2 regions of the Mesobacillus sp. ABV4_180 genome follow, and region 2 is predicted to be linked to the other one. Evidence: a T-box and tRNA genes for the amino acid it is inferred to sense, from the RefSeq annotation. Region 2 holds a T-box; the other holds one or more tRNA genes.
What was found. A T-box is a leader RNA that pairs with one kind of tRNA and senses whether it is charged. The one in region 2 lies ahead of glyQ (glycine--tRNA ligase subunit alpha), so its partner is inferred to be a tRNA-Gly.
Positions count from the first base shown of each region.

Region 1 (15,476 bases), 2.1 Mb from region 2:
CTCCGTGCTTTCAATCGAATCCAGCAAATCAGCATGTTCCATCTCGCCAATGATTTTATGGCGATGAAGGTCAGCACAGAACACAAAGAAATGTCCATTTGCCGCCACATAAGCCTGGTCGCCAGCCAATTCAGCAAGCTTGTCCTTTTTCTCCTGGTCCGTTACTCCAATAATGGAATAAGCCTGAATGAAGCTTGAAGTGGATGCAGCCTGGGCACTTTTTACGATTGTCTCAATCTGTGTTCGATCGAGAAGCTTATCTTTAAATCGCCTTATAGAACGATGCTGTAAAATTGTTTCTATAACCTGGTTCATTTTGTGCCAACTCCTTTGTGATTCTTAAATAATGTTAAAAAGGAGACCTGGATAAGGTCCCCTAATTTTTCCGTAATTCTCTGTAATCCTGCTGGCGAAGTGCTTCATAGATCAAAATGGCCGCTGTATTTGATAAGTTCAATGAACGAATATTCTCATTCATCGGCAGCCTCAGGCATCGATCAAGATTTTCTTCAATCACTTCTTTTGGCAATCCCGTTGTTTCCCGGCCAAAAATAAAGAAGAACTCTTTTTCAGAAGCACTGTAATCAAAATCCGAGTGAGCCTTTTTGCCAAATTTGGTTACATAGAAAAATTCCCCGCCAGAGTTTTGGTTATAGAAATCTTCGAGCGAATCATAATAATGAATCTTCACATGCTCCCAATAATCCAAACCCGCACGCTTCAGCATCTTATCGTCGGTGGAGAACCCCAACGGCCTTATTAAATGTAGCTCCGTATCCGTACCGGCACATGTGCGCGCAATATTGCCTGTGTTTGCAGGAATCAGCGGCTGGTATAATACAACATGAAATGCCATGAAACTTTCACCTCTGTTAAAAACTCTAACAGCTATTATACCACTTCACGGCAGGACGACAAAAGAAATGCAGTCCGAGTTTGACGCTGCAAGTAAAAAAACAGGACCATCCCAATCCGTCGGTTACTCATCCTGGTCATCAGTAATCGTAAAAAACTTGTATTTAATATTGGGGGTATAGGCTGTTGAATCCTCATATGCCCAGTATCTCATCCGGCTATTGTAAGTGTGCGCGTTAACAAGCGGCATTCCATTCGCATCATGGCCAGTGACAATCGTTGTATGGTCAAATCGGCCATCCCCCTGAAAATCATAGCAGATGACATCCCCTAGCTTGAGCTTCTCAGCACTGTCTACCTCTCTTGCCCTCAAACCCAGCTTTTGAGCAGGGAGATACCAGCGCATCGCATTGGCCACGGTCCAGCTGAAACTCCAATTATCATTCTGCATCCACCAGCCATTGCTGCGGTTCGGGTAGCCCCGCATAGGTGCCCCGCCGACATGAAGACATTGCGAAATATAATTTGTGCAATCGACCTCGAACTTCTTATAAGCGGGATTGAATTCATTCCACCATCTCTCAGCATATTGGACAGCCTTCAGCCTGTCGTACCGGAACCCCTTCCTCCCATGCTCCTCTTGGTCTGAAATAGCTGGGACAGCCTCAGCTCCTGCTCTTGCAGGCTCCACTTCATTCAGTTTACTATCGTTCACCAGTATTCCTTTATAGAATTCCGCATGCCTTTTTTCAACTTCTTCTTCCATGTAAAATATATCTCGTTGCCTGATTAAATATTGAAAATGGACCGAATACATAATCGAGGTATTTTCTTGATTTTCCACCATTCGATCAACCTTGCCCTTTGCCCTTGCCTTTACTATTTCAGCTGACCTCTTCGCACAGCTTTGCTTCTTCTGCTCTATTGCCGGACATTCATGCAATTGATTGCGGGGCATGGAAACACATTGAAGGACACGCTGTTCCAGAAGCTCCTGCAGTTGCTCACGCATGTTCATCACTCCCTTCACCATTCATATGTATGAAGGGAGTCAACGTTTAAGGCATAAAAAAAGAATGGATTCAATAAAATCCATTCTTCTACAACGGTGTATTCGCCTTAGCCCCATCTGCGAAGAATTCCAGTCCCTTGCCGATTTCAACCAGCACTTCCTCATCTTTTTCGACCTCTGCTGAAAAATTCAATGCGTCATATGCATCTGTACCGCCGATTTTCCCCAGGGCCCATGCTGCTGTCCCTCTAAGCACTGGCCTTGGGTCTTCTTTTAAAACGGTAATAAGATCCGGAATGGCTGATTCATCCTTATAATGAGCAAGAGCAATAATCGCATTGCGCTGGATTGGTTTCTTCCCTCTCCAAGACCCGGAAACATGACCGAACTTTTCCTTAAAGTCACGATTGCTCATTGTCAGCAAAGGCTTCAAAAGAGGTTTTGCAATCTCAGGATCCGGTTCCATTTCCGTATGGAAGTGAAAATCTTTCCCTTTATTCTCAGGACAAACGGTCTGGCATGTATCACATCCATATAAGCGGTTGCCCAGCTTTTCCCTGAACTCATCGGCAAGAAAGCCCTTTGTTTGCGTAACGAAGGCAATACACCTCTGCGCATCAAGCTGCCCGCCCTGCACCAAAGCACCCGTAGGGCAGACATCCACACATTTATTGCAGCTGCCGCAGCGATCTTCCATAGGAGCATCAGGTTCAAATGGGATATTCGTAATCATTTCCCCTAAATACACATAGGATCCAAATTCAGGTGTGATGATTGAACAATTCTTTCCGCTCCAGCCAATGCCAGCCCGTTCAGCAACAGCCCTGTCAACCAGTTCCCCGGTATCGACCATTGACTTGAACCTGGCATCAGGAACCTTTTCAGCTATATACGCCTCGAGCTTTTGCAGCCGGTCTCGAAGCACAGTGTGATAATCAGTTCCCCATGATGCACGGCAGAAGATCCCTCTTCTTTCCCCCTTTTTGCTGACCACTGTTGTTCTCATCTTTGAAGGGTAAGCCAAGGCTATAGAGATAATTGACTTAGGACTTTCAAAAATCAGGGCAGGCTCCGTTCTCTTTTCAATGTCTTTTTCCTCAAACCCGGATTGATATTGAAGTTCCTGCTGTCTGTATAATCGGATTTTCATTTCCTCAAAAGCAGACGGGGCAGCAAAGCCAATTTTATCAATCCCAATCGTTTTGCTGTAAGCAATGATATCCCGTTTCAAGCTTAAGGTATCCATGGTAGTTCCTCCTTTCCAATTTGATATCTATATAAATCCTGACATTTAAAAGTAAATTACTTTTATGATAAACTATTTTAAAGCAGTTTTGGAGGTGGAATCAATGGAAATTCAAGTTACAAGCTCAATATGCGATCTCATTCCCGATTTTTCAGTAGGAATCATCGAATACAACGATATCCAGGTAGGCGCTTCTCCGCAAATGTTGAAAGGCAGGCTACAGCTTTTCCAGGAATCAATTTACTTTGACCTTTTGGAAAAGAGTATAACCGACCTCCAAGGCATCAAGGAATGGCGCGCCATATTCAAAACTACCGGAAAGGATCCCAATCGATACAGACACTCAGCCGAAGCTCTTTACCGGCGGGTAACAAAGCAAAACTATCTGCAGCCGATACATAGCGCAATCGACTTAAATAATTTCTTCTCACTAGAATACCAGACACCAATAGGAGTCTATGACAGTGATAAATTGCATGGGAATGTAACAATCAAAATTGGAGATGAAAGCGAAGAATACGCTGGACTGAACGGAAGGACAAATAACTTAGGCAACTTGATCGTCTCTGCTGATGACGAAGGCCCCTTCGGCAGCCCTTTCGTCGATTCGGCAAGAACCTCGGTTACAGAAAGTACGACAAACGCACTTCAAATCGTTTACTTAAGACCATCTTCTACTCACGAAGACAAGAAAAAAATGACGGAATCACTGATGAACATGTTCACCCAAATCCATGGTGGAACAGGCACGTATAAAATTGTGGGATGCTGATGCATCCTTTTTCTGTTCAACGACAATCAGAACCCATTAACAATCAATCTTTTATATAACTTTTTAGTTCAATTACATACTTACAATTGAATTCGTAAAAAGAAAAAACGCAACACTTCGTTTTAGAGAAACGAAATGCTGCGTTAGTCACGTATGTATGGAGCGGGTGATGGGAATCGAACCCACTACATCAGCTTGGAAGGCTGAGGTTTTACCAGTAAACTACACCCGCATACATATCTTTGAAAATAAAGAAAACAGGTTATCCTGTTTATATTAAAAGTGGTACCGGTGGTCGGGGTCGAACCGACACTCCAGAAGGAACACGATTTTGAGTCGTGCGCGTCTGCCAATTCCGCCACACCGGCATATTAAATTGATCTTTCTTACTGCTCACACTAGAAATCTAGTGGAGGCGGCAACCGGATTTGAACCGGTGAATAAAGGTTTTGCAGACCTTTGCCTTACCACTTGGCTATGCCGCCGAACATTTTGGAGCGGAAGACGGGATTCGAACCCGCGACCCCAACCTTGGCAAGGTTGTATTCTACCACTGAACTACTTCCGCAAAATGGCTGGGCTAGCTGGATTCGAACCAACGCATGACGGAGTCAAAGTCCGTTGCCTTACCGCTTGGCTATAGCCCAATATATTGTATGCAACAATATTAATTTTGTGATTATAATGGGGCGACTGATGGGAATCGAACCCACGAATGCCTGAACCACAATCAGGTGCGTTAACCACTTCGCCACAATCGCCATTATAAAATTGGCAGGGGTAGCAGGAATCGAACCCACACCAAAGGTTTTGGAGACCTTCGTTCTACCTTTAAACTATACCCCTGTAAAATGGTGGAGGGGGACGGATTCGAACCGCCGAACCCTGAGGGAGCGGATTTACAGTCCGCCGCGTTTAGCCACTTCGCTACCCCTCCATTATAACATGATTTCAAGTTTTAAAAAAGCCATTTCATCATGTTTCCTGGTACATCAGATTTGCATATATGGTGGCTCAGGACGGAATCGAACCGCCGACACAAGGATTTTCAGTCCTTTGCTCTACCGACTGAGCTACTGAGCCACAAATGGCGGTCCCGACCGGGATCGAACCGGCGATCTCCTGCGTGACAGGCAGGCATGTTAACCGCTACACCACGGGACCAAAGTATTTTCAAGTATATTACTTGAAAATAACTCATTGATTGCGGGGGCAGGATTTGAACCTGCGACCTTCGGGTTATGAGCCCGACGAGCTACCGGGCTGCTCCACCCCGCGACGGTAATAAAGTTTTTATGGTGGAGGATGACGGGATCGAACCGCCGACCCTCTGCTTGTAAGGCAGATGCTCTCCCAGCTGAGCTAATCCTCCATTGTTGTGAAAAAATCAAGTGACCCCTACGGGATTCGAACCCGTGTTACCGCCGTGAAAGGGCGGTGTCTTAACCGCTTGACCAAGGGGCCATGTATAAAGTTTATATGGCGGAGAGCAAGGGATTCGAACCCTTGAGACAGCGGTAACCGTCTACACGATTTCCAATCGTGCTCCTTCGACCTCTCGGACAGCTCTCCAAATGGCTCCGCAGGTAGGATTCGAACCTACGACCGCTCGGTTAACAGCCGAGTGCTCTACCACTGAGCTACTGCGGAATAATCAATATTTCTGCGACTTGGATTCACGATCCGTATCTGAGAAACTGGATGGAAAATGCATCCTGCCCGGCGGCGTCCTACTCTCACAGGGGGAAACCCCCAACTACCATCGGCGCTGAGAAGCTTAACTTCCGTGTTCGGTATGGGAACGGGTGTGACCTTCTCGCCATCGCCACCAGACATTTTTTTTCAAGACAATATCTATTATACTGCTTTTTATGCATTTTGCAAGAGAAATTTTTGAAAGTTATTTTGCTTTCGCAAAAAACTTTATTCCCTCAAAACTAGATAATGTGTAAGAAGAATTCAAGAAGAACGAATGATCTATTTGGTTAAGTCCTCGAACGATTAGTATCAGTCAGCTCCACACGTCACCGCGCTTCCACCTCTGACCTATCAACCTGATCATCTTTCAGGGTTCTTACTAGCTTGCGCTATGGGAAATCTCATCTTGAGGGGGGCTTCATGCTTAGATGCTTTCAGCACTTATCCCGTCCGCACATAGCTACCCAGCGATGCCTTTGGCAAGACAACTGGTACACCAGCGGTGCGTCCATCCCGGTCCTCTCGTACTAAGGACAGCTCCTCTCAAATTTCCTGCGCCCACGACGGATAGGGACCGAACTGTCTCACGACGTTCTGAACCCAGCTCGCGTACCGCTTTAATGGGCGAACAGCCCAACCCTTGGGACCGACTACAGCCCCAGGATGCGATGAGCCGACATCGAGGTGCCAAACCTCCCCGTCGATGTGGACTCTTGGGGGAGATAAGCCTGTTATCCCCGGGGTAGCTTTTATCCGTTGAGCGATGGCCCTTCCATGCGGAACCACCGGATCACTAAGCCCGACTTTCGTCCCTGCTCGACTTGTAGGTCTCGCAGTCAAGCTCCCTTGTGCCTTTACACTCTGCGAATGATTTCCAACCATTCTGAGGGAACCTTTGGGCGCCTCCGTTACTCTTTAGGAGGCGACCGCCCCAGTCAAACTGCCCACCTGACACTGTCTCCCGCCCCGATCAGGGGCGCGGGTTAGAATTTCAATACAGCCAGGGTAGTATCCCACCGACGCCTCCACCGAAGCTGGCGCTCCGGTTTCTCAGGCTCCTACCTATCCTGTACAAGCTGTACCAAAATTCAATATCAGGCTACAGTAAAGCTCCACGGGGTCTTTCCGTCCTGTCGCGGGTAACCTGCATCTTCACAGGTACTATAATTTCACCGAGTCTCTCGTTGAGACAGTGCCCAGATCGTTACGCCTTTCGTGCGGGTCGGAACTTACCCGACAAGGAATTTCGCTACCTTAGGACCGTTATAGTTACGGCCGCCGTTTACTGGGGCTTCGATTCAGAGCTTCGCGTGTGCTAACCCCTCCTCTTAACCTTCCAGCACCGGGCAGGCGTCAGCCCCTATACTTCGCCTTGCGGCTTCGCAGAGACCTGTGTTTTTGCTAAACAGTCGCCTGGGCCTATTCACTGCGGCTCATCCGGGCTATTCACCCAAATGAGCACCCCTTCTCCCGAAGTTACGGGGTCATTTTGCCGAGTTCCTTAACGAGAGTTCTCTCGCTCACCTTAGGATTCTCTCCTCGCCTACCTGTGTCGGTTTGCGGTACGGGCACCATTTATCTCGCTAGAGGCTTTTCTTGGCAGTGTGGAATCAGGAACTTCGGTACTAAATTTCCCTCGCTGTCACAGCTCAGCCTTCACGCAAGCGGGATTTGCCTCACTTGCAGCCTAACTGCTTAGACGCGCATATCCAACAGCGCGCTTACCCTATCCTCCTGCGTCCCCCCGTCGCTCAAACGATAAAGAGGTGGTACAGGAATATCAACCTGTTGTCCATCGCCTACGCCTTTCGGCCTCGGCTTAGGTCCCGACTAACCCTGAGAGGACGAGCCTTCCTCAGGAAACCTTAGGCATTCGGTGGATGGGATTCTCACCCATCTTTCGCTACTCATACCGGCATTCTCACTTCTAAGCGCTCCACCAGTCCTTACGGTCTAGCTTCAACGCCCTTAGAACGCTCTCCTACCACTGACATCTAAGATGTCAATCCACAGCTTCGGTGATACGTTTAGCCCCGGTACATTTTCGGCGCAGAGTCACTCGACCAGTGAGCTATTACGCACTCTTTAAATGGTGGCTGCTTCTAAGCCAACATCCTGGTTGTCTAAGCAACTCCACATCCTTTTCCACTTAACGTATACTTTGGGACCTTAGCTGGTGGTCTGGGCTGTTTCCCTTTTGACTACGGATCTTATCACTCGCAGTCTGACTCCCACGGATAAGTCTTTGGCATTCGGAGTTTGTCTGAATTCGGTAACCCGATGAGGGCCCCTAGTCCAAACAGTGCTCTACCTCCAAGACTCTTACAACGTGAGGCTAGCCCTAAAGCTATTTCGGAGAGAACCAGCTATCTCCAAGTTCGATTGGAATTTCTCCGCTACCCACACCTCATCCCCGCACTTTTCAACGTGCGTGGGTTCGGGCCTCCAGTTGGTGTTACCCAACCTTCACCCTGGACATGGGTAGATCACCTGGTTTCGGGTCTACGACCACATACTCATTCGCCCTATTCAGACTCGCTTTCGCTGCGGCTCCGTCTCTTCAACTTAACCTTGCATGTAATCGTAACTCGCCGGTTCATTCTACAAAAGGCACGCCATCACCCATGAACGGGCTCTGACTACTTGTAGGCACACGGTTTCAGGATCTCTTTCACTCCCCTTCCGGGGTGCTTTTCACCTTTCCCTCACGGTACTGGTTCACTATCGGTCACTAGGGAGTATTTAGCCTTGGGAGATGGTCCTCCCAGCTTCCGACGGGATTTCTCGTGTCCCGCCGTACTCAGGATCCACTCAGGAGGGAACGAAGTTTCAACTACAGGGTTTTTACCTTCTCTGACGGGCCTTTCCAGACCACTTCATCTACCCCGTTCCTTTGTAACTCCATGTAGAGTGTCCTACAACCCCAAGAGGCAAGCCTCTTGGTTTGGGCTATGTCCCGTTTCGCTCGCCGCTACTCAGGGAATCGCGTTTGCTTTCTCTTCCTCCGGGTACTTAGATGTTTCAGTTCCCCGGGTCTGCCTTCAATACCCTATGTATTCAGGTAAAGATACTGTTCCATTACGAACAGTGGGTTTCCCCATTCGGAAATCTCCGGATCAAAGCTTACTTACAGCTCCCCGAAGCATATCGGTGTTAGTCCCGTCCTTCATCGGCTCCTAGTGCCAAGGCATCCACCGTGCGCCCTTTCTAACTTAACCTGAAAGGTCATTTCTCTAATTGAATAGAGAGAAAACTAAAATGGCGATCACTCGGTTTTTTCTTGGTTCTTCTTACTTACGATTATCTAGTTTTCAAGGAACAAAAAAGTCTTGAGGCACTTGCTCCCTCAAAACTAAACAAACAAGCTGGTCAACAGTACGAATCGAAAGATTCGCATTCCGATTGCCCTTAGGCAATATCCTTAGAAAGGAGGTGATCCAGCCGCACCTTCCGATACGGCTACCTTGTTACGACTTCACCCCAATCATCTGTCCCACCTTAGGCGGCTGGCTCCAAAAGGTTACCCCACCGACTTCGGGTGTTACAAACTCTCGTGGTGTGACGGGCGGTGTGTACAAGGCCCGGGAACGTATTCACCGCGGCATGCTGATCCGCGATTACTAGCGATTCCGGCTTCATGCAGGCGAGTTGCAGCCTGCAATCCGAACTGAGAATGGTTTTATGGGATTGGCTCGACCTCGCGGCTTCGCGACCCTTTGTTCCATCCATTGTAGCACGTGTGTAGCCCAGGTCATAAGGGGCATGATGATTTGACGTCATCCCCACCTTCCTCCGGTTTGTCACCGGCAGTCACCTTAGAGTGCCCAACTGAATGCTGGCAACTAAGATCAAGGGTTGCGCTCGTTGCGGGACTTAACCCAACATCTCACGACACGAGCTGACGACAACCATGCACCACCTGTCACTCTGTCCCCCGAAGGGGAACGCCCTATCTCTAGGGTTGTCAGAGGATGTCAAGACCTGGTAAGGTTCTTCGCGTTGCTTCGAATTAAACCACATGCTCCACCGCTTGTGCGGGCCCCCGTCAATTCCTTTGAGTTTCAGCCTTGCGGCCGTACTCCCCAGGCGGAGTGCTTAATGCGTTTGCTGCAGCACTAAAGGGCGGAAACCCTCTAACACTTAGCACTCATCGTTTACGGCGTGGACTACCAGGGTATCTAATCCTGTTCGCTCCCCACGCTTTCGCGCCTCAGCGTCAGTTACAGACCAGAGAGCCGCCTTCGCCACTGGTGTTCCTCCACATCTCTACGCATTTCACCGCTACACGTGGAATTCCGCTCTCCTCTTCTGCACTCAAGTCCCCCAGTTTCCAATGACCCTCCACGGTTGAGCCGTGGGCTTTCACATCAGACTTAAAGGACCGCCTGCGCGCGCTTTACGCCCAATAATTCCGGACAACGCTTGCCACCTACGTATTACCGCGGCTGCTGGCACGTAGTTAGCCGTGGCTTTCTGGTCAGGTACCGTCAAGGTACCGGCAGTTACTCCGATACTTGTTCTTCCCTGACAACAGAGCTTTACGACCCGAAGGCCTTCATCGCTCACGCGGCGTTGCTCCGTCAGACTTTCGTCCATTGCGGAAGATTCCCTACTGCTGCCTCCCGTAGGAGTCTGGGCCGTGTCTCAGTCCCAGTGTGGCCGATCACCCTCTCAGGTCGGCTACGCATCGTCGCCTTGGTGAGCCGTTACCTCACCAACTAGCTAATGCGCCGCGGGCCCATCTGTAAGTGACAGCCGAAACCGTCTTTCAGCTTTCCCTCATGAGAGAGAAAGGATTATCCGGTATTAGCTCCGGTTTCCCGAAGTTATCCCAGTCTTACAGGCAGGTTGCCCACGTGTTACTCACCCGTCCGCCGCTGATCTTCAAAAGCAAGCTAATGAAGATCCGCTCGACTTGCATGTATTAGGCACGCCGCCAGCGTTCGTCCTGAGCCAGGATCAAACTCTCCAAGAAAGAGTTATGAGTTAGCTCATAAAATAAAACGTTGGCTCTTGTCTTCTATAATAGAAGCAAGAATATTATTGTTTGTTGACGCTTGTTTGTTTAGTTTTCAAAGAGCAATTTACTTAGCGCGTCGCCTTGAAGCGACTTTACTAATATATCATCCGGTGTTTTTTCTGTCAACATTTTTTAAAAAATGTTTTCTGTTGAAAAACACTTATGAAGATTTCAACCGTCTGCCGCGAAAATGTTTTTTGCCGTGTTTCGCAGCGACGGTTATTAATATACCAAGGATATTTAAAATGGTCAATAGCTTTTTTTACTTTTTTAAAATAGTTTTTCAGAAGCTTGATAATATCGGTGATAAATACCTTGCCCTTTCGTTTCAACCTTAACTACATCTATGACTTTCTTTTCAATTAAGTATTCTATAAGGATCCCCAGATCTACTGAGTAGGATGCGAGTTCAGGATGAGCCATCATTTCATTGAAGGACCAGTACTCTCTTTCTTCAAGCACTTCATTCAGGTGCTGGGTGCCCACTTTTGTTCTTTTATGAATCAGGAATTCACTGGCCAGGAATAAAAGCTCCAGCCTTTTTTCGATCGTCTCCTCGCTGCAAACCAATTCTTCATATAATTTATAAATTTCGGGTTCGATTTGTTTTACTTGATGCCAAACTGTCACTTCCGGATGGAATCCACTTTCAATCACAGCCAACCTGGCTAAGTGATGCAGAGAATGGACAACATGATTATAGGCATCGAGATAATGGTAGTTGTCAAAGAATGCTTTTCCATCTGTATATCTCCTGATGAGTTTGGCGAATTCGATCCCCATTTTTATTTTCCTTCCAAAGAACGGGAATTCCTTCAATTCATGTTTTAGGTTTGCAATCCGTTCATTTCGGTCAAAAACAATCTTCCCATTATAAAGCCAGTCAAATATTTTTTTATTATTGCCAATCAGCAGCCAGTCGTAGATTTGCTTCTCTGTTACGATGTGCATGGCCGCTTTCTTATCGTTATAAGAATAATGTTTAACAAATACAGGATCATCGTTTTCTTTTACAATGATCAGTAATATAACATCAAATGTATCGGTGGTAGGAAAGGCCTTTTGCCTTTTCTCGACCATTACTACCCCCACTGTATTTGGATGGCTTGCTCGTTCTTGATAAATCGAACGAAGAATATCCTCCATAGTAAACTCCTCCATTTGTTTGTTAGCATATATGTTCGACAATTATATAAAAACTCCTGCATTTTCTCTAGACATTTTTCGACAGCGGGGTAAGACTTTTTTATGATTATCTTGCCGCAAATGATATGATATAGTTAGATTTTAGGGAGGGAAATTGATGGCTAAATATTCAAGTAAAATAAATAAAATCCGTACCTTCGCATTAAGCCTGATTTTTATCGGCTTTATCGTTATGTATGCAGGTATTTTCTTTCGGAATTCACCTTTGATCATGACGATCTTCATGATTCTGGGATTGCTTTTCATCATTGCCAGTACTGTCGTTTATTTCTGGATCGGTCTCTTGTCGACAAAAACCGTGCAGGTTGTCTGTCCAAACTGCGGCAAAACAACTAAAATTCTTGGCAGGGTAGACCTTTGCATGTATTGCAATGAACCGTTGACCCTCGATCCGGCACTCGAAGGCAAGGAATTTGATGAAAGTTATAATAAGAAACAAAAATAGAACTCGGCACTTGCCGAGTTCTTCTTATTTACACAAAAAGAAAAACTGATAGCATCCGCCATCAGCCTTTATATTTAATGCGCTTCTTTTGCCGAGCAATCTGGGCAAGTGCCGTAAATCTCCATCCTGTGGTTTCCTACTTTGAATCCTGTCACATGTGAAGCCAGGTGTTCAACTTCATCCAATCCTGGATAATGGAAATCAACAATCTTCCCGCATTTTTCACAGATCACATGATAATGATGGGAAGTTACAAAATCAAAACGGCTTGAGGCATCTCCATATGTCAGTTCCTTAACCAATCCAACTTCACGGAATACTCTCAAATTGTTATAAACTGTCGCTACGCTCATATTTGGGAATTTCCCTTCAAGCGCCTTATAGATGTCATCTGCTGTCGGGTGCGACATTGAGTTTATCAAATATTCGAGTATCGCATGACGTTGCGGAGTAATACGGACTCCTGTATCCTTTAAGGTATCCAGGGCTTCTTTAAGCTGACTCTGTACCACCGCCATGCACCTCACTTTTCTTTAGATTATAATTCTTATTTTATAATATTTATAATTAGTGTACTAATTTCATTCCACTTTTGTCAATATTAGTACCTCACAAACCAGATAAAATTCAGTTTCCCTTTACTTCCTGGTGCAGGGTTTGCTCCTTCGAGCCAAGTTGCAAATTGACATAACGTGCTGCGACGAACAAAAAGTCTGAGAGTCGGTTCAAATATGACAGAACCAGAGGGTTGATGTCATCACCAAGTCCGACAGCCTGGCGCTCTGCTCTTCTCGCTACTGTACGGGCGACATGGAGAGCAGCGCCGGCCTGATGCCCCCCTGGAAGAATGAAATTCGTTAATTGGGGCAGTGATGCATCCCACGCATCTATTGTTTTCTCCAGCTCTTGGATATCCTTTTCCTCGAGTGTCCATTTCACTTCTTTCCCAGCAGGGGTGGCGAGCTCTGCCCCAACATGGAATAAGACAGTCTGGATTTTATGGAAGATTCCGAGCAGCTCTTCCTTTCCGGTAAAATATTCAGCCTGCAAGTAACTCAGCGAAAGGCCAATCATTGAATTTGTTTCATCACATGTACCATATGCTTCTACCCGGGCATCATTTTTACTCACTCTTGAACCGTAAATGAGCGATGTCGTCCCCTTATCGCCAGTCTTCGTATAAATCTTCATTTTTTAATACCCCCTGTCCAAGTCAATCACATTTTTATAATCGGTGCCGTTTTGTATATATGTATTCAAATTTTGTTTAAAGATTTCAAAAGATCTCGGCATATAGTTTTTAGTCAGGCTGGATATGTGCGGTGTGACTGTGACATTATCCATTTTCCAAAACGGGTGCCCATCTCTCAACGGCTCTCTATAAAACACATCCAAATACGCGTGTGCAATCCGCTTTTCCTGCATAGCCGTCAGTAAAACTTCGTCCTTGACCAAATCACCCCGGCCAATATTAATGAAAACCGCTGTATCCTTCATCAGTTCAAAATGTTCACCCTTAAGAAAATGCTTCGTTTCATTTGTGCTCGGCAATACAGAAACAATGAAGTCCGCTTCAGGCAAGGCCTCTTTAAAGCTATCCATCGTATAAACCTGATCAGCCCACTCCGTTTCAGCTCCACTCCTGTTCACGCCAATCGTTTTCATATTGAAAGCTTTTGCCAGTCTCGCCACTTCGCCGCCAATTGCCCCTATACCTAGAATGAGCAATGTCTTGCCGTACAATTCCCCCATAGGCAATTTGCGTTCCCACGCTTCGTTCTTCTCGTTTTCCCACAGGGTCCTCATTTGCTTAACATGCTGAAGCATCATGCCCAATGTAAATTCAGCCATTGGAATTTTATGAATTCCCCTGACATTGGTCACTAAAATCCCTCGTTGCTTGCATGCCTCGAATGGCATACGGTCCAAACCGGCAGACATGACCATGATCCACTTCAACTTATTTGCTCTGCAGATCAATTCTTCGGTCAAATCCTCTCCATATGTAAGAAAAACCTCAGCCTCCAAAAACAAATCTTCCTTTATACCTTTATGGAATTCAAAATTAATCTGAGGATACATTCTTTTCACATCAGCCTGCAGCGATTCTGCTGGCAGGATAGCAGAATAAATGTTCAACTGTATCAAACCCTTCGCTCATTAGTCGTACTAATAATTGTAATAATTTTCACTCTTTTAAACAACTTACAAGGCTGAAAAATCATAAAAAAAGGCGAGCTGTTTTCAGCCCGCTAAATTGTTTGAGGAGGTATGCCCTAATACAATGATATTCAGTTAAGACGAAAATGAATGGACAGTAGCCTGTATTGAAAAAAATAGGCGAAAAAATTTCAAATAAAAAAGACAGCCTATATGGCTGCCCAAAATTTAAAGAGAATTTTTAATAAAATCAAGTGCCTCTTCGACATGGCCCTTTACTTTCACCTTGCGCCATTCCTTCACCAGGTTTCCTTCTTTATCAATAATGAAGGTGGACCGTTCAATCCCCATGTATTCCTTGCCAAAATTCTTCTTAAGCGTCCAAACTCCATAAGCCTCAGCGACTTTATGATCTTCATCCGCCAGAAGAAGAAAAGGCAATCCATGTTTTTCTATAAATTTTTCATGACGATTGACCGGGTCCGGACTTACCCCAAGAATAACTGCATTCAACCCTTCAAAACTTTCATGATGGTCCCTGAAGTCACATGCTTCCGTTGTACAGCCTGGCGTCATGTCTTTTGGGTAAAAATAAAGCACTACATTCTTCCCTTTGAAGTCAGACAGCTTAACTATTTCCCCGCTGCTTGCTGGCATTTCGAAATATGGCGCTTTTTCACCTATTGCTAAGGTCATTATGTATCCCTCCGAATTTAGAATCTGTATCACTAGACTATCTAAATTCTGGGTGGAATACAAATTAGATGCCATATCAGGCCTTTTTATGGTCAAACACCGCCCTGGTCACAAACGCTGCAGGGATTGTATAGCCGACTAGCGCTTCAAATACGGCAATCACACGCCCAACACCAACCGGCGCAATATCACCATAGCCAACCGAGAAAAGTGTGATTGCGCTAAAGTACATGCTTGTTCCCATTCTTTCATAAGAAGAAGTGCTCGGCCGCATGCTAACATCCGACAGAACCCATATGCCTCTCAGATCCAGAAGATAATAAAGCAATCCAAATCCCGCCATCACAATTGCATAAATGAGCGCAA
Region 1 is NZ_JBSWTJ010000001.1:3,644,955-3,660,430, forward strand. Features, by position in the region: gene nfsA (oxygen-insensitive NADPH nitroreductase) at 1-315, opposite strand, end outside; gene trmL (tRNA (uridine(34)/cytosine(34)/5-carboxymethylaminomethyluridine(34)-2'-O)-methyltransferase TrmL) at 377-856, opposite strand; gene ACXAEA_RS18600 (amidase domain-containing protein) at 980-1,867, opposite strand; gene queG (tRNA epoxyqueuosine(34) reductase QueG) at 1,956-3,113, opposite strand; gene ACXAEA_RS18610 (B3/B4 domain-containing protein) at 3,217-3,885, shown strand; tRNA gene ACXAEA_RS18615 (tRNA-Gly) at 4,044-4,117, opposite strand; tRNA gene ACXAEA_RS18620 (tRNA-Leu) at 4,169-4,253, opposite strand; tRNA gene ACXAEA_RS18625 (tRNA-Cys) at 4,296-4,370, opposite strand; tRNA gene ACXAEA_RS18630 (tRNA-Gly) at 4,379-4,453, opposite strand; tRNA gene ACXAEA_RS18635 (tRNA-Gln) at 4,458-4,532, opposite strand; tRNA gene ACXAEA_RS18640 (tRNA-His) at 4,571-4,646, opposite strand; tRNA gene ACXAEA_RS18645 (tRNA-Trp) at 4,658-4,731, opposite strand; tRNA gene ACXAEA_RS18650 (tRNA-Tyr) at 4,738-4,822, opposite strand; tRNA gene ACXAEA_RS18655 (tRNA-Phe) at 4,893-4,968, opposite strand; tRNA gene ACXAEA_RS18660 (tRNA-Asp) at 4,974-5,049, opposite strand; tRNA gene ACXAEA_RS18665 (tRNA-Met) at 5,090-5,163, opposite strand; tRNA gene ACXAEA_RS18670 (tRNA-Val) at 5,182-5,257, opposite strand; tRNA gene ACXAEA_RS18675 (tRNA-Glu) at 5,278-5,349, opposite strand; tRNA gene ACXAEA_RS18680 (tRNA-Ser) at 5,366-5,457, opposite strand; tRNA gene ACXAEA_RS18685 (tRNA-Asn) at 5,461-5,535, opposite strand; rRNA gene rrf (5S ribosomal RNA) at 5,603-5,718, opposite strand; rRNA gene ACXAEA_RS18695 (23S ribosomal RNA) at 5,867-8,801, opposite strand; rRNA gene ACXAEA_RS18700 (16S ribosomal RNA) at 9,009-10,558, opposite strand; gene ACXAEA_RS18705 (nucleotidyltransferase-like protein) at 10,874-11,749, opposite strand; gene ACXAEA_RS18710 (YgzB family protein) at 11,904-12,254, shown strand; gene perR (peroxide-responsive transcriptional repressor PerR) at 12,329-12,772, opposite strand; gene ACXAEA_RS18720 (cob(I)yrinic acid a,c-diamide adenosyltransferase) at 12,882-13,445, opposite strand; gene ACXAEA_RS18725 (D-2-hydroxyacid dehydrogenase) at 13,449-14,393, opposite strand; gene bcp (thioredoxin-dependent thiol peroxidase) at 14,643-15,110, opposite strand; gene ACXAEA_RS18735 (ion channel) at 15,187-15,476, opposite strand, start outside.
Region 1: it encodes a tRNA-Gly, which carries the amino acid that the T-box ahead of glyQ (glycine--tRNA ligase subunit alpha) is inferred to sense. The anticodon was not compared.

Region 2 (15,476 bases):
TGTTTTCTGTGGCGGAGCAAACCATTAGGTCTCCTATAACGATCGAAGATAAAAAAAGCACGGAGGCAAGCCGCAGGGATGCAGTTGAACAAGTAAAAGATGTTTACAACGTAAAGAAAGAGTATACCCAAAACAGGGTGGATTTAGTAACTTCGATTTTCGGATCCGTTTCCGATGTGAATGAGGATGCGGAAGAAGAGGCTGATCAGAAGAATGATGAGGGAGAAAGTGCAAGTGATGAAGAAGCTGCTGCTTCCTCAGGACAAACAATTGAAGAGAAATTGGCAGCATTGAAAACAAAATTAACCGAAAATGAAACTAGAAATCTGGGTGACCCGGTGTTCACAGCATTATTGCAGGCTCCCAAAGAGGAGTTATTGATTGCAAAGGACTTAACGATAACAGCCATCAATAAAGTGATGGGAAAAAGGATTCCAGCTGATGAAGTGGAGAACGCTAAAAAGATTGTAGAGGAAGAATTGAATTATTCCAGTCTGAACGGCAGCCTAAAGGATGCAGTTGTTGAAATCGGCAGGTATGCAATTGTCCAGAATGAATTCTACGATCCTGAAGCTACAGAGCTATTGCGACAGCAGGCTATGGACAGTGTTGAACCAGTCAGGATTCTTGAGGGGCAAATCCTGGTTGATGAAGGTCAGCTGATCAGCAGGAATATCTATGAAAAACTTCAATTGGTTGGCTTGCTGGAAAGTGAAAATTCATATATGCCGTTTATTGGCCTGGCCATGATGGTTATATTAATTCTGTTTGCGCTATACACCATTTTCAATGAAATGGAAAGTGCGGACAAAAAGCAAAAGAATTTTCTAATCTTCAGTATTATCTTTATTACATCCATCCTGCTCATGAAATTGGTCAGCCTATTTGATGAGTTTGAATACTCGGAAATTGGTTATATATTCCCGGCGGCCATGGGAGCCATGCTCATCAAAATCCTGATTTATGAACGCCTTGCATTAATCCAGACGGCAATCCTCGCCATTTGCGGAACTATTATCTTCAATGAAGGAATTACAGGCACCTTGAATGTTTCAATCGGTCTCTATATTTTGATGAGCGGGCTGGCAGCCATTCTGTTTTTGCAAAAACAAAACAGGCGATCTAAAATACTTCAAGCAGGGTTATTTGTATCAATGATTAACCTGATTGTCATTCTTGCAATGTTATTTTTAAGGAACAGTCAATATTCAGGGATGGAATATGGTTTTTATGTTATTGCCGCATTTGGTTCTGGAATCACGTCAGCGGTACTGACGATTGGTTTGCTGCCATTTTTTGAAGCGGGCTTCGGGATTCTGTCGACATTGAGGCTGATCGAGCTTTCGAATCCGAATCATCCATTGTTAAGAAAAATCCTTACGGAGGCACCAGGCACATATCACCATAGTGTAATGGTCGCCAATTTGTCTGAAGCGGCATGCGAGGCGATAGGTGCAAATGGGCTGCTTGCAAGGGTGGGCTGTTATTATCACGATATTGGAAAAACGAAACGCCCTCAATTTTTCATTGAAAATCAGATCAATATGGATAATCCGCATGATAAACTCCCGGCATTAACAAGCAAGAATATCATCATAGCCCATGCGACTGATGGAGCTGAGATGCTGCGCAAGTATCGGATGCCTAAAGAAATCATCGATATCGCGGAGCAGCATCACGGAACTACACTTCTGAAATTCTTTTACTATAAAGCAAAACAAAACGGCCATGAGGTAAACGAGGAAGATTTCCGCTACCCGGGACCTAAGCCGCAAACAAAGGAGTCTGCCGTAATAGGAATTGCCGACAGTGTCGAGGCGGCTGTACGTTCCATGGCTCATCCAACACATGAACAAATCGAGAATCTTGTTCATAATATCATTAACGACCGTTTACAGGATGGACAATTGAGTGAATGCGACATAACATTGAAAGAACTTGAAACTGTTGCAGAAACATTGTGTGAAACTTTAAAAGGAATCTTCCACTCCAGGATTGAATATCCCGAAATGAATAAACAGAAGGTGAAGCAGGCATGATTTTAGAAATCGATTTTTTGGATGAAATCAACGAATTATCAACACAAGAAATAGACGAAGTCGAAAAGCTCCTTAACTTTGCGGCAGAAAAGGAAAATGTCCAGGCTGGGAGCGAGCTATCGATCACATTCGTCTCAAATGAGCGGATTCAGGAAATCAATCGTGAATACCGTGACAAGGACCGCTCGACGGATGTCATCTCTTTTGCAATGGAAGAGATGGGTGAAGGGGAACTCGAAATAGTGGGTGGAGATATTCCACGGTTATTGGGGGATATTATCATTTCAGTTCCTATGGCCAGAGAGCAGGCAGAAGAATACGAACATTCCTTCATGAGGGAACTGGGTTTTCTGGCTGTCCATGGATTCCTGCATTTATTAGGCTACGACCATATGAATGAAGAGGATGAAAAGAAGATGTTCAACAGGCAGAAAGAAATTTTGGATGAATATGGGCTTGGACGCTGATAAACGGAGGAAGCATCCATTGGCTTCCTCCTTCAAGTTTGGTTTTCAGGGAATAGTATTTGCTGCGGCAAGAGAACGGAATTTACAGATCCATATAATCATTTCTGTTATTGTCATCATTGCAGGCTTCTTTTTTTCCATTACAAAGTATGAGTGGTTTGCGGTTATCCTCGCCATTGGAGGGATGATTTCACTCGAAATGATGAATACGGCAATCGAACGCACAGTCGATATGTATACAAAAGAATTCCATCCGCTTGCCAAGCAGGCCAAAGATATCGCTGCTGGCGCTGTGCTGTTTTTTGCTATTGCCAGTGTAGCGCTCGGTTTGATGATTTTCCTGCCTAGAATATTCGCGTGGTTTAGTTAGTTGTCCAATAAGGGCAACTTTTCTTTTTGGCAGTATGAATAGTTCGATTCACAATCTTTGTTTGAATCAATTTGAAAACAGGAACAAACTTAAGTAAAATATCATAACAGTGTACAAACAGTGCCTGGATGTTTTTAGAAAATTTAAAATTTTTATTTCATTTTCGCTACAAACGATGAATTTTCGGTGAAAATAAGGTAAAATTAAGTGGAGAAGGGAATTACAGTATGAATATTAACAATCAAGATAACAAGGCTCACAAATCTGGTTTTATATCAATCATTGGAAGACCGAATGTAGGAAAATCAACCTTTCTTAACAGGGTAATTGGACAAAAAATTGCAATTATGAGTGATAAGCCGCAAACGACTCGAAATAAGGTCCAGGGCGTCTTAACTCTTGAGGATTCACAGTTGATTTTTATTGATACTCCTGGAATTCATAAACCGAAACATCGACTTGGCGATTTCATGATGAAGGTAGCACAAAATACATTAAAAGGAGTAGACTTAATCCTTTTTATGGTTAATGCGCAGGAAGGGTATGGACGTGGAGAAGAGTTTATCATTGAGAAGCTGCAAAATGTAAAAACTCCAGTCTTTCTCGTGATCAATAAGATTGACCTGATCCACCCGGACCAGCTTTTAGAATTAATTGAGTCTTACAATGAGAAGTTTAGTTTTGCAGAAATCGTCCCTATATCAGCGCTTGAAGGCAACAATATTGAAAAGCTGCTTGAACAGATCAAGGAAAACATGCCAGAGGGACCGCAGTTTTATCCGGCAGACCAGGTAACGGATCATCCGGAAAGGTTCATTGTCTCAGAATTGATCAGGGAAAAAGCGCTTCATCTTACAAGAGAAGAAATTCCTCATTCGCTTGCTGTAGTAATCGAAAAAATGGAACGCCAGCCTGAAAAGGATATAGTGCATGTCATGGCTACGGTCATTGTCGAAAGGGATTCTCAAAAGGGCATCATCATTGGAAAACAAGGTGGCATGCTGAAGGAAATCGGCAAAAGGGCGCGCCATGATATCGAGAACCTTCTTGGGTCAAAGGTATTTCTGGAATTATGGGTGAAGGTTCAGAAAGACTGGAGAAATAAGGCATCCCAGCTGCGTGATTATGGTTTCCGGGAAGATGAGTATTAAGCATGTGGGGTAAATGCTCCAACATTAACATATTAACAGTTCGCAACTTTTATTCATGAACAGGATTTACAAATTTTTCGTAACATGAAAATCTGATTGACAGGCTATGATAATCATAAGGATTTGGGATAAACAAAGTGCTAGTGAAAAATTGAAAGGTGGGGTTTTCGATGTTGGATTTTACCTGGAAGGTGTTCTCGCAAACAGGTAACATTGACACATATCTTCTCTTTAAGGAACTTGAGAAGGACAATCAAGAAATACCCGGTTATCAGGAGGAAGAACTAGCAGAAATGGATTTTCCAATCTCATAGGTTTGTCTGTAGTAATGGATGGTGACAGCAGATGCTGCAGAAATGTGAAGGCATTGTCATTAGAACGACAGATTATGGAGAAACAAATAAAATAGTTACTTTATATACCAGGGAATTCGGAAAAGTTGGTGTGATGGCAAGAGGAGCAAAAAAGCCGAATAGCAGGCTTTCTGCCGTCACCCAGCTTTTTACGTATGGACAGTATCTTTTCCAGGCCAGTTCAGGGCTGGGGGGGCTGCAGCAAGGGGAGATGATCTCTTCGATGAGGTCCATTCGCGAGGATATATTCCTGACAGCCCATGCCAGCTATATCGTTGATCTGACCGATAAAGTGACCGAGGATCGGAAACCTAACCCATTCTTATTTGAGTTGCTGTTACAGACGCTCAATTATATGAACGAAGGCTATGACCTGGAAATTCTGACGAATATTTATGAAATGAAGATGCTTAATGTACAGGGGCTTTATCCTGTTTTGGACAAGTGCACAAATTGTGGCAGGACTGAAGGGGATTTCAATTTTTCCATAAAAGAAGGCGGATTGCTTTGCCACCGCTGTTTTGAAATCGACCCATACCGGATCAAAACTTCATCTGGCACAGTCAGGCTGCTTCGTTTATTTTATTTGCTGGATCTGAATAGGCTCGGCAATATATCCGTAAAGAAGGAAACAAAAGCTGAGTTGAAAAAAGTCATTTCTGCCTATTACGATGAATACTCTGGCCTCTATCTTAAAACAAGGAAATTCCTTGATCAAATGGACTCATTCAGGGACCGGCTGTAGCTATTGACATTGCTGTTCCTTTTCGCTATCATTCAAATTAATTACATAATGTTGCGGTGAAGGAAAAGAGTACTTAAGTCCCTCTGCATTAAGCGAGTCCGGGTTGGTGTGAGCCGGATTGCAGAAATTAAGGAAGGCATTCCGGAGCAACATCAAACATTTAAAGAGGCCGTGTTTAGCGGCAAATAGGGTGGAACCGCGGGTAACTCTCGTCCCTATGCATGAGAAATCAATGCATAGGAGGCGGGAGTTTTTTGATTTTAAAAATTTTGGTTTTAAACTCGATCTAAAAAATTCGGAGGTGTACAGATGAATATCCAAAATATGATTTTAACTTTGCAAAAACATTGGTCTGAGCAAGGCTGCATTCTTATGCAGGCTTATGATGTCGAGAAGGGTGCCGGAACAATGAGCCCTTACACATTTTTAAGAGCGATTGGCCCGGAGCCATGGAATGTCGCTTATGTAGAACCATCCCGCAGGCCGGCTGATGGACGATACGGAGAAAATCCAAACAGGCTTTACCAGCACCATCAGTTCCAAGTCATCATGAAGCCATCTCCTGACAATATCCAGGAGATTTATCTGGAGTCATTAAAAGCTTTGGGAATCGATCCACTGGAACACGATATTCGTTTTGTAGAAGATAACTGGGAGAATCCATCCCTTGGCTGTGCCGGCCTTGGGTGGGAGGTATGGCTTGATGGCATGGAAATCACTCAGTTCACATACTTCCAGCAAGTAGGCGGTCTTGACTGCAAACCGGTATCAGTCGAAATCACATACGGCATTGAAAGGCTGGCATCATACATCCAGGACATGGAAAATGTCTTTGATCTGGAATGGACGAACGGATTTACTGTCAGAGATATCTTCGGCCAGCCAGAGTATGAGCACTCTAAATATACTTTTGAAACATCTGACCAGGATATGCTCTTCAATCTTTTCAATATCTATGAAAAGGAAGCGCACCGCCAAATGGAAGAGGGCCTTGTTCACCCTGCTTATGATTATGTCCTTAAGTGTTCTCATGTTTTTAATATTCTTGATGCACGCGGAGCGATCTCCGTTACAGAGAGAACTGGATATATTGCGCGATGCCGCAATTTAGCAAAGAAAGTAGCGAAAACGTTCTATGATGAAAGAGAAAAACTAGGTTTCCCTATCATTAAACGGAAGGAGCATGTGGAAAATGACTAAACGGAATTTATTGCTTGAAATCGGATTGGAAGAAATGCCTGCAAGATTTATTACTGACTCCATCAACCAGCTTGCTTCCAAAGTGGAGAACTGGCTTAAAAGTAACAATATTGGATTTGAGGGCATTAACCTTTATTCAACACCTCGCAGGCTTGCTTTACTTGTCATGAATGTCGATGAGCGTCAGGAAGACAGTGAGGAAGAAGCAAAAGGCCCTGCCAAAAAAATTGCCCAAGGTGCAGACGGAGAGTGGTCCAAGGCGGCAATAGGATTTACTCGCGGCCAGGGAATGACAGTAGAAGATATTTTCTTCAAAGAAATCAATGGCGTTGAGTATGCTCACGTCAGGAAATTCATAAAAGGACAGGAAACATCTGACCTTCTTACTGAATTGAAAACAATCATCACTGGTTTGACATTCCCGAAAAACATGCGCTGGGCAGACCTTGAGCTGCGTTATGTACGTCCGGTCAAGTGGCTCGTTGCCATGTTCGGAAATGAAATCATCCCATTCGAAATTGCCGGTGTCCAATCAGGCAATGTTACCAGAGGCCATCGATTCCTTGGTGCAGATGAAGTCAAAATTTCAGCACCTGAGGACTATGAAGAAGTAATGTTAGGACAATATGTAGTTGCCGATTCCCAGAAGCGAAAAGATGCAATTATTTCACAGCTTGAAAAAATTGAAGAAGAGAATGGCTGGGTAATACCTGTTGATGAAGAACTCCTGGAAGAGGTTAATAATCTTGTTGAATATCCGACTGCTTTGTACGGACGATTCGAAGATGAATTTCTGGAAATACCAGGTGAGGTCCTGATTACGTCCATGAAGGAACACCAGAGGTATTTCCCTGTAAAGTCAAAAGATGGCCAGCTGCTTCCTCATTTCATTACAGTCAGGAACGGTGACCATCTTCATATCGAAAAAGTTGCCCGGGGCAACGAGAAAGTACTAAGAGCAAGACTGGCTGATGCTGCATTCTTCTACAAAGAAGATCAAAAACAGCAGATCGATACAGCACTTGCTAAGCTGAAATCCATTGTATATCACGAAGAAATCGGCACAATTGCCGATAAATCCGAACGAGTACGAAAGCTTGTCAATTCGATTTCGGAACGGATGGAATTTGGTCCTGATATTATAAAAGCGGCAGACAGAGCTGCACAAATCAGCAAATTTGATCTTGTATCGCAGATGGTTTATGAGTTTCCGGAGCTTCAGGGTATCATGGGTGAAAAATATGCTCTGCAGAAAGGCGAAAGTCCTGAAGTAGCTGCAGCAATCAATGAACATTATATGCCAAGGAATGCCGATGACTCAGTTCCAGCTTCACAAGCAGGCGCTTTAGTTGCAATTGCTGACAAGCTTGATACAATCATCTCGTTCTTCTCCCTTGGTATCATACCAAGTGGCTCTCAGGATCCATATGCACTCAGGAGGCAGGCTACAGGAATTGTCCAAACGCTGATTGAGAAGAAGTGGAATGTTTCCGTGGAAAACCTCGCTGGACTTTCTTTGAATCTTGTTTCCCAGGCAGGAATTCCAAAGCGTTCTGACGAGGAAATCTACCACGACCTTATACAATTCTTTAAATTACGGGTAAAGCATCTGCTGCAGGAAAGAGGAATCCGCTATGATATAATTGATGCGGTTCTTGGCGGTGAGATTGGTAATGTATCTGAATTGATCGAGAAAGCAGATGCACTTCAGGCTGCAAGCAACGATGAAGGCTTTAAAGAAAGTATGGAAGCGTTGAGCAGGGTGCTGAACATCGCAAGCAAAAAGGACGTATTGGGCGACATCGACCCAGCGCTATTCGAAAACGAACAAGAACAAAAGCTATATGAAAAATATCTGGGGCTTGGAAGGAAGACGGAGGACAGAATGGACGCCGCTTCTTATTATCAGCTGCTTGTTGATATGAAGCCTGAAATCAATGACTATTTCGAACATACAATGGTCATGTCCGATAAACCAGAAGTCCGGGAAAACCGTCTAAACCAGATGGCTGCACTGGCCGTTTTAATCATGAAACTGGCAAAAGTAAATGATATTGTAGTAAAGTAAACTACTCATATTCATGGCCAGTGCCTCCTGAGCTGGGGGGCACTTTAATGGGTATGAAAAATCTTCCTTGTATTTACCTCCTGTAGTATATAATATTTATATAATAAATCTCCCGATGGGTGGTGAGGACAATCGAACTGAATAAAAGGCAGGAGCAGATCCTGCAAATCGTAAAAGATAATGGACCGATCACTGGGGAGCATATTGCCGAGAAACTTAACCTGACAAGGGCAACGCTAAGGCCGGATCTTGCCATCCTGACGATGGCGGGATATCTCGATGCAAGGCCTCGAGTTGGTTATTTCTATACAGGAAAATCCGGAAACCAGCTTCTTTCTGAAAACCTGAAAAAAATCCTGGTCAGAGATTATCAGTCTATCCCGGTAGTAGTTCCGGAAAATGTATCTGTGTACGATGCAATCGTTACGATGTTCCTTGAAGATGTAGGCACTTTGTTTGTAGTCGATAAGGGTTCAAAACTGGTAGGAGTCTTGTCGCGTAAGGATTTACTGAGGGCAAGCATAGGCAAACAGGAGTTGGCTACATTGCCTGTCAATATCATTATGACAAGAATGCCGAATATAACCGTGTGCCGCAGGGAAGATCTGCTCATTGATGCCGCAAAGGAATTAATAGAAAAACAGATTGATGCCCTTCCAATCATCAAAGATACAGATGGCGGATATGAAATAGTAGGAAGATTGACAAAGACCAACATTACAAAGGCTTTTGTGGCCTTGGCAGAGGAATAAGAAGCGAATAGAGAAGGGATTGGTAATGGAATGAGTAAAACACCAATTATTTATGTGGTTTCTGACTCTGTCGGCGAGACTGCAGAGCTCGTTACGAAGGCTGCCATCAGCCAATTCGAACATGTGGATGTTTCCCTGAAAAGGTTTCCGTATGTCGAGGATAAGGTACATATCGATGAAGTGGTAGCGATGGCCAAGCATGATGGCGGAATGATCGCCTACACACTGGTAAAGCCTGAAATCAGCGAATACCTAAAAGAAACTGCTGAGCAAGAAGGCATCTATGCCTGTGATATCATAGGTCCGCTGATGCAGCAAATTAAGGTTCTTACTGGTGAAACACCGTTATATGAGCCAGGGTTGGTCCGGAAGCTTGATGAAGATTACTTTAAGAAAGTAGAAGCAATCGAATTCGCTGTAAAATATGATGACGGACGCGATCCAAGAGGAATTCTAAAGGCTGATATCGTTTTGATCGGAGTTTCGAGAACTTCCAAAACACCTTTATCACAATATCTTGCTCATAAACGCTATAAAGTGGCAAATGTCCCAATCGTACCAGAGGTAGATCCACCAGAGGAGTTACTCCTCGTTCCGAAGGAAAAGTGCATTGGTTTGAGGATTTCCCCTGATAAGTTGAATCAAATCAGACGGGAGCGATTAATCTCACTTGGTTTGAACGACAAGGCAATTTATGCAAACATCGAGAGGATCAAAGAAGAAATCGAATTTTTCGATGGGATTGTCGAGAGGATCGGGTGCCCGGTCATAGACGTTACAAATAAAGCGGTTGAAGAAACCGCCAATGTCATTCTTAATATGGTCCGAAACAAAAAGATGGAAATATAGCACATATTGCTTATATGTGCTTTTCTTTTTGAAAGTAATATTCTTAAATATATGAAAGATTGGCCGAGAAAAAATAATGGAAAAATAGCCACTCTTATACTATAATAAAAAATTGTGATAAAAATGTATCTGTTTAGGTTTAGACTTGACAGATTACGAATAAACTATTTATTATCAGTTGTCAAGATAATGGCCATGAAAAAATTCGACAAAATTCCCTTTGAAAAAAAACAGTCCTGAAGAAGGAATATGCGGAGTGATGTAGAATTAATACTAGTAAAATCAACAGTCAGACTCTTTTTGTTGATGCAGACTCTTGCCCGGTCATAAAGGAAATTGTCGAAATTGCTTCGAAGTTTTCCATCGAGGCTGTTTTTGTGGCTTCATATGCCCATATGAAGAATGATCTTCAAGGGCAGAACTGGGTGTTTGTCGATTCTTATAAGGAGGCTGTAGACCTTTATTTAATGAATCACGTTAAGAAAGGTGATTTTGCAGTTACGCAAGATATAGGTCTTGCTTCTACCCTTCTGGCGAAAGGGGTTTATGCCATCTCTCCAAGGGGAAATTTATATGAAGAAAAAGGGATGCAAACTGCTCTCGAACTAAGGCATCTTTCTGCAAAGGCAAGAAGGCAGGGATCCTTTGGAAAAGGGCCAAAACCCTTTACCGAACGAGACAGGGAGAAATTTATAAAGGAATTGAGCATGCTTTTGTCGAATTTTAAGATATGTTCAAGTAATCACAACTAATTAGAGGTCATGCTTATGGCAGAGAGGATTGCCGAGGAAAAAGTAAATGAGATTCGGCAGAGTGTTGAAATTGTCGATGTCATTAGTGATTATGTCCAATTGAAAAAACAGGGACGGAATTACTTTGGGCTTTGCCCTTTCCATGGGGAGAATTCTCCATCTTTTTCTGTGTCCCCCGACAAGCAGATTTATCATTGCTTCGGTTGTGGTGCCGGCGGAAATGTTTTTTCATTTCTCATGGATATTGATGGGCTGTCTTTCCAGGAAGCAGCAGTGAAGCTTGCTGAAAGGGCAAATGTTGAATTGAAGCTGGAAGCACTGTCTGCCAGCAAAACTCAGCGATTGCCCGAAGGCTCAAAGCAAATGATGGAAGCTCATGAACTATTGCGTAAATTTTATCATCATTTGCTTGTAAACACAAAAGAGGGCCAGGATGCCCTTGAGTACCTCATTAACAGAGGATTTACCATGGAATCGATTGACAGATTTCAAATTGGTTATGCACTGCCTTCGTGGGATTTCGCTGTTAAACTGCTCGAAAAAAGAGGCTTTACGCTGGACCTCATTGAAAAAGCAGGCTTAGTCATCCAAAGGGAAAAGGATGGAACATTCTTTGACAGATTCAGGGACAGAATCATGTTCCCGATACTGGATCATCAAGGGAATACCATTGCGTTCTCAGGGAGAGCAAGAGGGGGCGACGAACCCAAATACCTGAACAGCCCTGAAACGCAAATCTTTAACAAGAGCAAGGTATTGTATAATTTCCATCTTGCGCGGGGGCCAATCCGCAAACAGCAGCAAGCTGTCCTTTTTGAAGGCTTTGCGGATGTGATCTCGGCTAATCGAGCCGGCGTGGAAAATGGCGTTGCCACAATGGGTACATTGCTGACAGAAGAGCATATTTCCTTACTGAAGAGAAATGTGCAGGCCGTTACGATTTGTTATGATTCGGATAAAGCAGGGATAGAAGCAGCTTTCCGCGCATCAAGCATGCTCTCGAAAGCTGGTTTTACTGTCAGGGTAGCCACAATGCCTGACGGGATGGACCCGGACGATTTCATAAAGACCCACGGCGAAGATAGATTCAAACATGAGATCATCGGTTCAAGCTCCACCTTGATGGCTTTTAAATTAATATATTATCGCCGCGGGAAAAACCTTCAGCATGAAGGAGATCGCCTCCAGTATATCGAAGAAGTACTTAAAGAAATCAGTGCTCTTGATAAAGCTGTAGAAAAAGATCTGTACTTAAGGCAGCTGGCGAATGAATTCTCGCTTTCACTCGATGCATTAGTGCAGCAACAGAACCAATTGGCACAATCAGCGGAGCCCAAAAAGCAAAATCAGCCAAGAGTTGAACATAAGCCGGTTCCGTACACGAGAAAAGCAGAACTCAAGCCTGCATACCATACCGCGGAAAGACGGTTGATCTATCATATGATGAGAGATGCCGACACCGCTTATAAGGTTCAGGGTTTGCTCGAAGGCAATGTATTAAATATTGATGAACACCAGGCTATTATTACTTACTTATTTGCATACTATGAAAAAGGACATGACCCTGATCCAAGTGCGTTCTTAAATTATCTTCAGGATAATAAGCTAAAAAGGGTCGTTGCTGATATAGAAATGATGCCTCTTAACGAAGAGGTCAGCGATCAGGAATTATCTGATTATATCAAGCAGGTGTTGAATTATCAAAAAATGTTAAAAATAAAGGAAAAAATGGCGGAACAAAAACAGGCAGAACGACAAAACGACTTCTTGCGTGCAGCGGCAATCGCTTCGGAAATCATCCAACTGCGCAAGACCTTATAAATCCTAATGCTGATTGTTTTTGATTTTTGGAAGGAGGGGGACATATGGCTGAAAAGTCAGCCCGTTCTAAAGAGGTCACAGAAAATGAAGTGACAGTTGAACAAGTGAAAGACCAGTTAACTGCACTGGGAAAAAAAACAGGCGTCCTAGCTTATGATGATATTGCAGAGAGGTTATCAAGCTTTGATCTTGATTCCGATCAAATGGATGAATATTATGAGTTCCTTGGTGAACAGGGAATTGAACTGGTTGGGGAAAGCGATGAAGCTGAAGACCCTGATCTTAAGCAGCTTGCCAAAGACGATGAAGAGTTTGATTTAAATGATTTAAGTGTACCTCCGGGAGTTAAAATCAACGACCCAGTTAGAATGTACCTGAAGGAAATCGGCCGGGTGGATTTGCTTTCTGCTGAAGAAGAAATCAATCTGGCGGAAAGAATCGAACAAGGCGATGAAGAAGCTAAGCGGCGTCTTGCAGAAGCAAACCTTCGACTTGTAGTAAGCATTGCGAAACGCTACGTTGGCCGTGGCATGCTCTTCCTTGATTTAATCCAGGAAGGAAATATGGGCCTCATTAAGGCCGTCGAAAAATTTGATTACCGTAAAGGATTCAAATTCAGTACTTATGCTACATGGTGGATTCGCCAGGCAATTACACGTGCTATTGCTGACCAGGCACGTACCATCCGAATCCCTGTTCATATGGTCGAAACCATCAACAAATTGATCCGTGTCCAGAGACAGCTCCTTCAGGATTTAGGCCGCGAACCAACACCTGAAGAAATCGGAGAAGATATGGATCTGTCACCTGAAAAGGTACGTGAAATCCTTAAGATTGCACAGGAACCGGTTTCTCTTGAAACCCCTATCGGTGAAGAAGACGACTCGCACTTAGGAGATTTCATTGAAGACCAGGACGCTACCTCTCCTTCAGAACATGCTGCATATGAGCTATTGAAGGAACAGCTCGAAGATGTCCTCGATACTCTTACAGACCGTGAAGAGAATGTCCTGAGACTGCGTTTTGGCCTTGATGATGGACGTACCCGCACTCTTGAGGAAGTCGGCAAGGTATTTGGGGTTACGCGTGAACGTATCCGCCAAATCGAAGCAAAGGCCCTTCGCAAGCTAAGGCATCCAAGCAGAAGCAAACGATTGAAAGACTTTTTAGAATAGGATTGCCAAGGAATAATTTACTTTTTAAAATAAAAGTAAATTATTCCTTTTTTTAGGCTCTTTTTGCCTCTATAAGGTTTACAACAATATGTTATAAAATCAAGCCTATTTTAAAATAGACAGGATGTGCGAGTGAATTGGATGAACAGCGCAGGAAAACGATCACCAATGAAATAAAATATTGGAAACAAAACCGGATGCTGCCCGAACATTATTGTGATTACCTGCTAAATCTATATACTGAAGGGAGTTCAGACTCCAGATCCGAACCCGAAAATAGTAGAGGGCGGACATCTAGAACAGGGTTAATAAGCATCATACTAATTGGGCTGTTAACGCTTGCAGCATTTTTATTTTATTTTACTGAATTGTCTCTCTTTTTGCAAATGGCTCTTATAACATTTTTTGGAATATGTTCAGTAGTTTCAGGAGCATATCTTATAAAAAATTCCTTTTTTGAATTGATTCCTTTGCTTTCTTCGGCACTCATTTTTTTAATAACTTCTGTTCAGGCAGCGGAAATAGTATTTCCTGATCAGCCAGCCATGTTATACATTGTCACGGCAGTAAACTGCTTATTATGGATTGCCGCTGGTATGAAGTGGACAATGGTACCCTTCAAAATATCAGGTGTTACAGGATTAATTGTCCTGATTATTACTATTTTCATATAATAATTAAAAATTTTAAAGTTTTTAAATGTTGAGAAAATTGTTTGTTCACCCTTATAATGAAGAATGTAAACGCATTCAATGTTTTGAGGGGGATGGAAATGAACTTTGATTTAACATCTGAACAAGCTATGATAAAAAGGACGATTAGAGAATTCGCGGAAGAAGAAGTCGCTCCTGGAGCGATAGAGAGAGATAAAACAAAACAGTTTCCGACAGAAATTTTCAAAAAACTTGGAGATTTGGGCATGCTAGGTTTGCCTTTTCCCGAAGAATATGGTGGGGCTGGCGCTGATACGGTAAGTTTCGCAATTGTGACGGAGGAACTCAGCAGGGGCTGTGCATCAACAGGAATCACCTATTCTGCACATATTTCGCTTGGTGGTGCCCCAATCAATCTTTTCGGTACCGAAGAGCAGAAGCAGCAATATTTGACGCCGATATGTACAGGTGAATCAATGGGGGCATTTGGATTAACAGAACCGAATGCCGGGTCGGATGCAGGCGGCACGCAGACAACTGCTAAGGAAGTTGATGGCGAATATGTCATCAATGGCAGTAAATGCTTCATCACCAACGCAAGTTATGCCAAACACCTTGCCATGACAGCGATCACTGGTGAAAACAATGGTGTAAAGGAAATCAGTGCAATCATCGTACCTACTGATGCACCAGGATTCACCGTCATTGATAACTATGAGAAAATGGGCTTGAACGCTTCCAATACAACCGAACTTGTAATGGAAAATGTCCGCGTCCCTGTTGAGAACCTGCTTGGCAAGAAGGGTGAGGGGTTCAAACAGTTCCTGATTACGCTGGACGGGGGCAGGATTGGAATCGGAGCTATGGCGGTAGGGGTTGCCCAGGCTGCTTACGAGAAGGCACTGCAGTACGCCCAGGAAAGACACCAATTCGGTAAATCACTTTCCAAATTCCAGGCAATCCAATTTAAACTTGCTGATATGGCGATGAAGATTGAGCTTGCACGGAATATGGTCTACAAAGCTGCCTGGTTGAAGGACCAGGGACGCCCGTTTTCAAAGGAAGCGTCAATGTGCAAGCT
Region 2 is NZ_JBSWTJ010000001.1:1,576,185-1,591,660, forward strand. Features, by position in the region: gene ACXAEA_RS07830 (HD family phosphohydrolase) at 1-2,039, shown strand, start outside; gene ybeY (rRNA maturation RNase YbeY) at 2,036-2,506, shown strand; gene ACXAEA_RS07840 (diacylglycerol kinase family protein) at 2,490-2,876, shown strand; gene era (GTPase Era) at 3,104-4,027, shown strand; gene ACXAEA_RS07850 (YqzL family protein) at 4,198-4,341, shown strand; gene recO (DNA repair protein RecO) at 4,373-5,125, shown strand; T-box leader at 5,173-5,345, shown strand; gene glyQ (glycine--tRNA ligase subunit alpha) at 5,435-6,325, shown strand; gene glyS (glycine--tRNA ligase subunit beta) at 6,318-8,393, shown strand; gene ccpN (transcriptional regulator CcpN) at 8,513-9,145, shown strand; gene ACXAEA_RS07875 (pyruvate, water dikinase regulatory protein) at 9,176-9,994, shown strand; gene ACXAEA_RS07880 (DUF188 domain-containing protein) at 10,321-10,746, shown strand; gene dnaG (DNA primase) at 10,762-12,567, shown strand; gene rpoD (RNA polymerase sigma factor RpoD) at 12,612-13,742, shown strand; gene ACXAEA_RS07895 (hypothetical protein) at 13,880-14,416, shown strand; gene ACXAEA_RS07900 (acyl-CoA dehydrogenase) at 14,515-15,476, shown strand, end outside.